3 regions of the Sedimentibacter sp. genome follow, and region 2 is predicted to be linked to each of the others. Evidence: riboswitches for the same ligand, from Rfam matches in the RefSeq annotation. Region 2 holds a riboswitch; each other region holds the start of a gene.
What was found. Region 2 has a riboswitch for cyclic di-GMP ahead of AAGU76_RS07240 (hypothetical protein). Riboswitches for the same ligand answer to the same signal wherever they lie in the genome.

Region 1 (3,280 bases), on a different contig from region 2:
ACATCATTAAAATGCATCCTTCCAATGGTGTTCGTATGCTGAAAGGTCTTGTTTCCGAAGAAATACTTGAGGCAATAATGTGCCATCATGAAAAGGAAGACGGTTCCGGTTATCCCAACGGCATATATCAGGACGACATCCCTTTTTACAGTAAAATACTGTCTATATGCGACGTTTATCACGCGCTGTCATCAGACAGGTCCTACAGAAAAACATGCTTTCCCAATGAGGTTATGGAGTACCTGATGGGTTGTGCTGATTCACACTTTAATTATGACATTCTTCGTGTTTTTCTAAAAAACATAGTTGCTTTTCCGGTTGGTACTTTTGTGAAGCTAAGTAACGGAATGATAGGTGTAGTAATAAAAAATTATGCGGATAACAACATGCGCCCCATTGTCAGAACCGTGAATCAGGACAACACGGTGGGAGAAGACATTGATCTTTTCGGGGATTACAGGTACACGAACACAACTATAGTAGATATGGCATACGATGCAGCTGCCATAGATTTCGTCAACATCAAATAAACAGATGAGGAGTAAATATGGAAAATAATATCGAATACATCGTAAGCGCGTGTCTGTGCGGCGAAAAATGCCGTTATGACGGCAAATCAAGCCTTTCCCAAAATGTTAAAAAGCTTGTTGATGATGGAAGAGCAATAATGGCTTGCCCTGAAATAGAAGGAAAACTTTCAGTTCCAAGACATCCATGTGAAATCAGCAGAAGCAGGATCATAAACGACCACGGCGAGGACATGACGGAAAACTTTATGGAAGGTGCTCGTAAGGTGCTTGAACTGGCAGAAAAGCACAACATAAAAAAAGCGATCCTAAAGGAAAAAAGTCCTTCCTGCGGCAGCAAATTCGTCTATGACGGCACTTTCAGCCGAAAGCTTGTAAAAGGTCAAGGCATTACAACTAAACTTTTAAGAGAACACGGAATCGAAGTTATCAGTGACGAAGACTTTTAACAAGACTATCAAAGATGCTTAACTGTTCCAAATCTTATGGGCTAACAGTACCGATAAAGACTTAATGCTTCCACTTAAATTTTAAATTTAATAAAAAATTTAGTTATTTATTTAGATTGACAAACATTACAATATTAAATATAATTATAGTTACAATTAATTAGCATGTGATAAAGGCAAACTCAGTGAAAGCTGAGGACGCAAAGCCACGGGCCTAAAGTCAATTCCAGGGCAGCCGGGTTACCAATATTGCGAATACTGAAATGTATAAGCTCTGTTTGGATACACCCCAGGCAGAGCTATTTTTTATATTCTCACCATATAAAATATGCTCAGGCTAATTAAAATTTTGTTAGATCATTCGAAAGGAATAGAGCTGATGATTAAAGTTAAACAAGACGGAAGCATTGACATGAGTGTATTAGAAATAAGCGACATAGTTGACATAAGCTTATTGCAGAAATTTCAGGACAATTTTGCCATAGGCATGAATTGTGCAAGCGTAACAGTTGACAGGGATGGAAATCCCATTACAAAACCAAGTTCCTACACACGATTCTGTGAAGGATACGTGCACGGATCTTCCATCGGAGACAGCAGATGCGCAAACTCCCATAACCGCATGGGACAGAAAGCCGCCAGCTCAGGCAGACCCTTTGTGGGACCATGTCACGCAGGGTTGATTGACTTTGCTGCTCCTGTCATCATTAACAATGAACTTTTGGGCACCGTACTGGGCGGACAAATTTTGTCTGACACTCCAAAAGAAGAATTATACCGCAAAATTGCACAGGAAATCGGCGTTGATGAGGCAGGACTTGTAAATGCTGTAAATCAGATTACAGTCACAGACATGGACAACATCAACGCTGCAGCCGAAGTGCTTTTTATCGTTGTCAACACGCTTGTTGAAAACGGTTACGCAAGAATCAAGCTGGAAGTTGTTGCAAAAAAACTCTCCAGCAAATTTATGGATATTGCGTCTGCATTTCAGGAGTTGGCTGCATCTGCACAGATAATCTCCCAGCAGCAGCAAGCGCTCAACAATGAAATTACACAGGTTGGAAAGGTAACAGAAGAGATAAACGACGTATTGAAGTTCATTTCTCAAATTGCCATGAACACAAAACTTCTCGGTTTCAATGCTTCAATAGAAGCTGCCCATGCAGGTACTGCCGGAAGAGGCTTTGCAGTTGTCGCAGATGAGATCAAGATCCTGTCCGATAAGTCAAAGGAAACAGCAGATAATATTTTAGAATTAACTGCGCAGATTAAAAAATCAGTAAATTCAACAACTGATCACTCACATGAAACGCTGCAGACTACTGAACAGCAAACAGCTGCAATGGAAGAAGTATCATCTGCCGTACAGGAAATTGTAAGCCTGGCTGACGAACTGAACAATATGATGAAATCAGTAAATTAACCACCAGAATCACTACAGCTTTCGCAATTTCTGCATGATCAATTGCTATACCAACCTTATTAATGTACAGCACACACCCCCTTCAGCTTTGCTGTCGGGGGTTTATATGCTGTCATGTGTCAATAAAGTCTTTTAAATACCCATCATGACCGCAATTACTATGAGTATAGCTTGAAGAGTAAACATCATAACAAACAAAGGCGTTATAAACTTATACCACTTGTCCATGCCTACTCCCATTATCCCACATTCCACAGCAACTGCTGTAGGCCAGAACATATTTGAAAATCCGTCTCCAAATTGGTATGCGGTAACTGCAACTTCACGGCTGACACCAATCAGGTCGGAAAGAGGAGCCATGATCGGCATCATGACAACAGCCTGACCTGAACCTGAAGGTATGAAGAAGTTTATCAGGTTCTGAACAACCAGCATTCCGATTGCGGATACGCTGTGTGGCAAATTCTGTATTATATTTGAAAGATACAATACAGCCGTGTCTATTACATTTGCTTGAGACATAATTACTTCAATAGAACGGGAAAGCCCTATCAATAATACACCGTAAATGGCAGTTGATGAAGATTCAACGAAAGCTTCCGCTATTTCTTTTGAACTCATTTTATTTAACAAACCTGTTGCAATCATCCATATTATGAAAAGTGCCGAAAGTTCCTGAAGATAAAAGCCCAGCACTCCAACCGTATAGGCAATTATAACTATTAAAGCCCCAAATCCAAGCAATGTAATCTTTTGCTGCAGTGTGAACGGCAGTTTCATAACCTCTTCACGGCTTAAAACACCCTTGTATTCATGTTGCTTTTCACCATATACGTAGCTTTTTGCAGGGTCCTTACGTATCCTTGCTGCATACCACA
Region 2 (3,280 bases):
GCAGCTTTCTTGTCAGAATCATAAAGGGACCGCCCCTGGACCTTACGAGTATGTTTTTGGGTTCTACGGGTATGGACTATGTTCCTTACTTGGCAGGAACGCTGCTGGGACTTTCTCCGGGAATGATTTTATCCGTGTTCATAGGCAGGTCTGTTGATAACCCCATATCTTTTGAGTTCATGGTTCCATTTTTCATATACCTGGTATTGATTTTGACTGCAATTATTGTATTCAAACTGAAAACGAAATAGTCCAAAGGAGGATTAAATGGGAGATTTTGTATACGTTTCATGGGAACTGATTGGAAACTTCATGGAAAGCGCTTTTGTAAAGCTGGGTGTGCCTGAAGAGGAAGCGAAAATTTGCGCGGACGTCCTTATGGAAAGCGACAGACGCGGAATTGACAGCCACGGATGCAACCGCTTCAAGCCCATATACATCGACCGAATCATGTCGGGAGCCCAAAGCCCTGTAACATGTTTTGAAGTAGTTAAGGAAACACCGACTACGGCAGTAGTTGACGGGCACGACGGCATGGGCATGATTGTGGCATACAAGTCAATGAACATGGCCATAGAAAAAGCAAAAAAATACGGAATGGGAATGGTAGCGGCGCGCAACTCCACCCATTACGGCATAGCCGGATACTATGCCATGATGGCAGCAAAAGAAAACATGATAGGCATAACCGGCACCAACGCACGTCCTTCGATTGCTCCAACATTCGGAGTGGAAAATATGCTTGGAACAAATCCGCTGACATTTGCCATGCCCACAGATGAAGAATTTCCTTTCGTTCTTGACTGCGCCACCAGCATCACCCAGCGGGGCAAGATAGAATTTTACGAAAGAAGCGGAATGGATACACCATTGGGGGCCGTTATCGACCAGGATGGCTTCCCGATTACAGACAGCAGTAAAATCCTCCTGGGACTGTCGAGCAATACAGCGGCACTTACGCCTCTGGGAGGAATAGGGGAAGAAACCGGAGGCCACAAAGGGTACGGGTATGCCACCGTCGTTGAAATTATGTCTGCAGCTCTTCAGGCAGGAAGTTACCTCAGGATGCTTTCCCAAGCTCCCTACCGCCTGGGACACTTCTTCATGGCCATTGACACGGATGCGTTCATGGGGGCTGAAGTCTTTAAAAATACTGCAGGCAGCATACTCAGGGAGCTTCGCGAATCCAGGAAGGCAAAGAATCATGACAGAATCTATACGGCAGGAGAAAAGGAATACCTGTGCTGGCTTGACAGAAAGGACAAGGGAGTTCTGCTGGTTGAATCTGTTCAGAAGGATTTGACAGGCGTAAGGGATGTGCTTGGTTTGCCTTTCAGATTTCCTTTCGAAAAGTAAGAAGCATTGGGAACTGCAGATTGTTTGTAATGTGCGGACAGTTTCCTGAAAATCACCTTGGTAAAAAATTACAAAAACATAACATTATTATAATTGCATTTTTTTGCAATTTGCATTACAATGTATATACTGATACGATAATAGCAAACTTGCTGAAAGGCAAGGACGCAAAGCCGTGGGTCTAAGGTTTATACTATGATTGCCAGGTTGCCGAAGAGAGATGAGTTGATTATTCAGCTGTATGCTTTGGCATACAGCTTTTTTATTTGAAATGACAGCAGGGATGCTTAACTGACAGATTTAGTTTCTTGTAAGAAGTCGTTAAACCGTTTATATACCAAGGAGGAAATGATTATGTCAAGTATGGATGCTGCACCAGGTATGGATGAATTAAAAGATCTCCAGCGCAGAGTAAACCATGAATCAATAAAACAACAGTTCAGGCCAAAACTTATCGGCGGTTTAAATGAAGAGGACGTTGCCCAATACATTGAACACATAGAAGGACAGTTCAGAAAGCTTGAACAGGAAAATAAAAAATATATGGATGAAAATTTTGCCCTGAAGAAGAAGCTGGAAATACAGGATGAAGAGTTCAGGACAATTCAGGACAGCGTTGAAAGTTCAAAACACAAATTGAATTTCTACATGTGTGAATGCAAGAACAAGGATATTGCCTTGAAAACTCTCACAGAAGAAAGCATTGCGGAAATAAAGAAGCTGCAGGAAGAAATGCAGCATGAATCAGTAGAGCGTCACAGGCTGGAAGAACAATTGTCACAGTCGAACATGGAGATGGAGCAGGCAAAATCTTATGCTGCGAATCTTGATGAAAATAAAAGGGATGTTGAAGCAAGACTCGCTGAAATGATGGAAAAAAACCAGCTGCTGGAAGAACATGTCTCTGATTTGGAAAGTGAGCGCGCAGTTTCAGCAAGTCTTAAGGAAGAGCTGGACAGGGTTGCCGATGAAAGCAGGGAACGAAGCAGACAGCTGTCAGAATCCGTGCTTGAGCTGTCCCAGTTGAATGATTACGCTTCTGAGCTTGAGGAAAACAACAGGGCAGTTGAAGCAAAGCTTGCTTCGATGGTGGAAAAAAATCAGCTGCTGGAAGAATATATTTCTGAGATGTCTGAAGAAAACAATGATTCGGCAAATCTTAAGGCAGAGCTGGAAAGAATGACTGATGAAGGCAGGGAACGAAACAAGCTACTGTCAGAATCCATGCTTGAGCTGTCTCAGGTGAAGGATTACGCGTCGGTGCTTGAAGAAACCAACAACGAGATGAAGATAAAGCTTGACGAGTTTGAAAACAGGATGATGTTCAAAGAAGTCGAATGCGACAAGCTCATAAAGGCATGCCAGGAGCTAAAGGAACAGGTTGAACAGGAAATAGCGAAAAATGAAAAACAGAACATGTATCTGGAAATGTCAAAGCAGAAGATTTTCAGCCTCGAAGCTACATTATCAGATAACATTACCGAACTTGAAACATTAAGAGCCAAGAGCGAGAAGGCGGAGCAGGAGCTGACACTGGAAAAGGCCAGGGTATCCAGCAGCATAATAAACAGCTTCAAGGATGAGCTGGAGAACATATACAAAAAAATTGAGTTCCTTGAAAGTGAAGCCGAACAGCATGTAAGGAGCATCAATGAGCTGCAGCAGCAGATGTCTGCCGAGCAGCAAAGAGCCAGCAAGGCTGAAAGCAATGCATCTGAATACTCAAAGCTGGTGGAAAGTATGAAGCAGAAACTGTACAGCGAACAGGAGATGCTTGAAGCTCAGCTAAAAAGGATGCTTGAGGGTAAGACACAGATCCAGACAGAAATCAATGAATGTATTTTAAATATAAAATGAGCCGTTATTAATAACGGAATGAAGCAAGGGGGTTGCTTTATATTTAGCCGCAGTTAAGGGTGAACCT
Region 3 (3,280 bases), 720 kb from region 2:
GTTGAAATTGCAGATGAGCTTGCTGCAGGAAATGTAAATGTGGAAGTCAGCACAGACAAGAAAGATGAATTGGGAAGACTGATGGCTGCCTTTGCAAGAATGATCGAAAACATACGGACGCAGGCAATGGTTGCAAAAAAAATGGCAGAAGGAAGACTGGACGTTGAAATCGAAGCAAGGTCTGAAGGGGACATGCTTGGAAAGGCCATGGCGGAAATGATTGACAAGAACAACGAAGTGCTTTCAAGCATAAGCGTTGCTGCCGAACAGGTGGCTTCAGGAGCCATACAGATTTCAGAAGGAAGCATCGCCCTGTCTCAGGGAGCTACAGAACAGGCAAGCTCCATAGAGGAACTGACAGCTTCCCTTGAGGAAATATCTTCACAAACGGAGTTAAATGCCCAAAATGCAGATAAGGCTAACAAGATTGCTGCAGAGGCAAAAAACGGAGCAATCAGAGGAAATGATCTCATGAATGAAATGCTGAAGGCCATGGACGAAATAAGCAGTTCTTCTGCTGAAATTTCCAAAATTATCAAGGTTATCGATGACATAGCGTCCCAGACAAACATACTTGCACTCAACGCCGCTGTTGAGGCAGCAAGGGCCGGACAGCACGGCAAAGGCTTTGCAGTTGTTGCAGATGAGGTGCGCAACCTGGCAGCCCGTTCAGCAAACGCAGCCAAGGAAACCACTGACATGATCGAGAGTTCAATAAGGAAGTCTGAAGACGGAACCAAGATTGCTAAAAACACTGCAGCCGCCCTTAATAAAATAGTCGATGAGGTTGAAAAGGCAGCAAATCTTATAAGCGATATAGCCATCGCATCAAATGAGCAGGCAGCAGGACTTGAGCAGATTAATGTTGGTGTGATGCAGGTGTCGCAGGTTGTGCAGGCAAACTCGGCCACCTCTGAAGAAAGTGCGGCAGCCAGCCAGGAACTGACGGAACAGGCACAGATGCTCAAGGAGATGGTAGGAAGGTTCAAACTGAAAGTAACAACCACTAAAGCATAGGTACCAGCAGTTATAATCAAAGGCATTTCCGTATTTCGGAAATGCTTTATTTATTTTTAAATTAATGTTATACCTGACTTTTTATTATTACAAAAATGCAATAATATTCTTGACAATTGTTAATGGCAATTATATTATATATATAAATATTTTAATTATAATAAAAACAACGATAATAGCAAATCCGCCGAAAGGCGGAGACGCAAAGCCATGAGTCTAAAGCATATGCCATGATTGTCAGGTTGCCATTGATATAAAGCTGAGAAGCGTTTTTTGGCAGGCAATTTACATTGCCTGCTTTTTATATAGTTTTGATTTAAGATGCAACAAGCAAGGGGGGCCGGCTGTTCAGCTTAAATTGAACAAAAATAAGGAGGAGAATTAAAATGAAACTAACAATCAAAAAAAGACTTTTATTAGGTTTCGGTGTTCTAACTTTAATCCTTGCCGGTATAGGAATATTTTCAATATTTTCCCTTGGCAAAATCAATAACAGCACCGTGATTATGGCAGAAAACAGCCTTCCGAGCGTTGATTACGCACATTCCATCAATACGTCGACTTCCGACTATAGAATTCAGGAGCTGCAGCATGTATTGTCAACTACGGCTGAAGAGATGAATGAACATGAAAAGAATATGGATAAGCTGAACAACGACATACAAAGATTCATTGAGCTTTACCACACGGTTATAAGCAATGAAACAGACAGTGCAATAATCGAGAAGGTTGAGAATGAATGGAACAGATATTTGAAAGTAAACGAGAAAATCATATCACTCAGCAGACAGATGAAGACAGAAGAAGCAATGGCGTTGTCAGAAAGTGAAGGACAGGCGGCTTTTGACGATGCTTCAAATTTATTGCTTGAACTTGTGAAGTTTAATCAGGACAGCGCAGAGGCAGAAAAGCAGAATGCTGACAAGGTATATGACGGAACAACCCTGATACTGATTATCATTATAGTTGCATCATTGGTTCTGAGTGTCATCACAAGTCTCAAAATTACCATGAGCATTGTAAGACCTGTCACAAAGCTTGTTGAAGTGTCTGATGAGCTGGCTCTTGGAAACGTAAATTTGGAAATAGAATCAAACAACCATGATGAAATAGGCATGCTTATGGAATCTTTCAAGAGAATGATAGAGAATACACGAAATCAGGCAAAAGCAGCTGAAATAATGGCGTCAGGGGACATGACGGTACAAGTCGAAGCTAGGTCTGAAAACGATCTGCTGGGCAAAGCCATGAAAGACATGATAGATCAGAACAATGAAGTTCTGATGAATCTGAAAAATGCCTCCGAACAGGTTGCTGCCGGTGCGAACCAAATATCAGCAGCCAGCATCGCTCTTTCTCAGGGAGCCACGGAACAGGCAAGCAGCATCGAAGAGCTTACTGCTTCTTTGGAGGAAATATCTGCACAGACGAGCCTAAATGCTCAAAATGCAAGCCAGGCAAACGAGCTGGCAGTCAATGCAAAGGACGGAGCAGAACAGGGCAACAGACAAATGAAGGAAATGCTCAGAGCGATGGAGGACATAAACCAGTCTTCTGGTGACATTTCAAAAATCATCAAGGTTATCGACGACATTGCGTTCCAGACAAACATACTTGCACTGAATGCTGCCGTTGAGGCTGCACGGGCCGGACAGCACGGCAAAGGCTTTGCTGTTGTTGCTGAGGAAGTAAGAAATCTGGCTGCCCGTTCTGCACAAGCAGCCAATGAAACTACGGCACTCATAGAAAACTCAATGAAGAAATCCGAAGACGGCACAAAGATTGCAAAAGACACTGCAAATTCGCTGGACTTAATTGTTAGGGAAGTTGAAAAAATGGCAAATCTTGTAGGAGAGATAGCCAATGCATCCCATGAGCAGGCAGCAGGACTTGAGCAGATTAATGTTGGTGTGATGCAGGTGTCGCAGGTTGTGCAGGCAAACTCAGCCACTTCGGAAGAAAGCGCGGCAGCCAGCCAGGAGCTGTCGGGACAGGCGCAAATGCTGAAGGAAATGGTAGGAAGGTTCAAGCTTAAGGAAAAATCTGCAAAAATATTTTAATGAATAATTTTTGAAATTTCTGAAATAAATATGATATGTCTTAGTTTTCATATAAAGAATGTACGGCTCAATTCAAAAACCGTACATTCTTTTTTTGTCGGCTGCGGACAGAGCTGTTAAATTGTAGCAATCTATTGACATTTCAATGAAAGTGTGTTAAACATAAATGTATTTATTTTTAATTGAATAAAGATTCGTTTTCC

Region 1: linked by a shared signal. The riboswitch ahead of AAGU76_RS16055 (PocR ligand-binding domain-containing protein) and the one ahead of AAGU76_RS07240 (hypothetical protein) in region 2 are both predicted to bind cyclic di-GMP.
Region 3: linked by a shared signal. The riboswitch ahead of AAGU76_RS10385 (methyl-accepting chemotaxis protein) and the one ahead of AAGU76_RS07240 (hypothetical protein) in region 2 are both predicted to bind cyclic di-GMP.

What each region holds. Positions count from the first base shown of each region.
Region 1 is NZ_JBCFAS010000004.1:241,106-244,385, reverse strand. Features, by position in the region: gene AAGU76_RS16065 (HD-GYP domain-containing protein) at 1-530, shown strand, start outside; gene AAGU76_RS16060 (DUF523 domain-containing protein) at 548-976, shown strand; cyclic di-GMP riboswitch class I at 1,142-1,224, shown strand; gene AAGU76_RS16055 (PocR ligand-binding domain-containing protein) at 1,356-2,402, shown strand; gene AAGU76_RS16050 (TIGR00366 family protein) at 2,535-3,280, opposite strand, start outside.
Region 2 is NZ_JBCFAS010000002.1:130,682-133,961, reverse strand. Features, by position in the region: gene AAGU76_RS07250 (VTT domain-containing protein) at 1-251, shown strand, start outside; gene AAGU76_RS07245 (Ldh family oxidoreductase) at 268-1,356, shown strand; cyclic di-GMP riboswitch class I at 1,489-1,571, shown strand; gene AAGU76_RS07240 (hypothetical protein) at 1,711-3,213, shown strand.
Region 3 is NZ_JBCFAS010000002.1:850,075-853,354, reverse strand. Features, by position in the region: gene AAGU76_RS10390 (methyl-accepting chemotaxis protein) at 1-1,017, shown strand, start outside; cyclic di-GMP riboswitch class I at 1,185-1,267, shown strand; gene AAGU76_RS10385 (methyl-accepting chemotaxis protein) at 1,404-3,077, shown strand.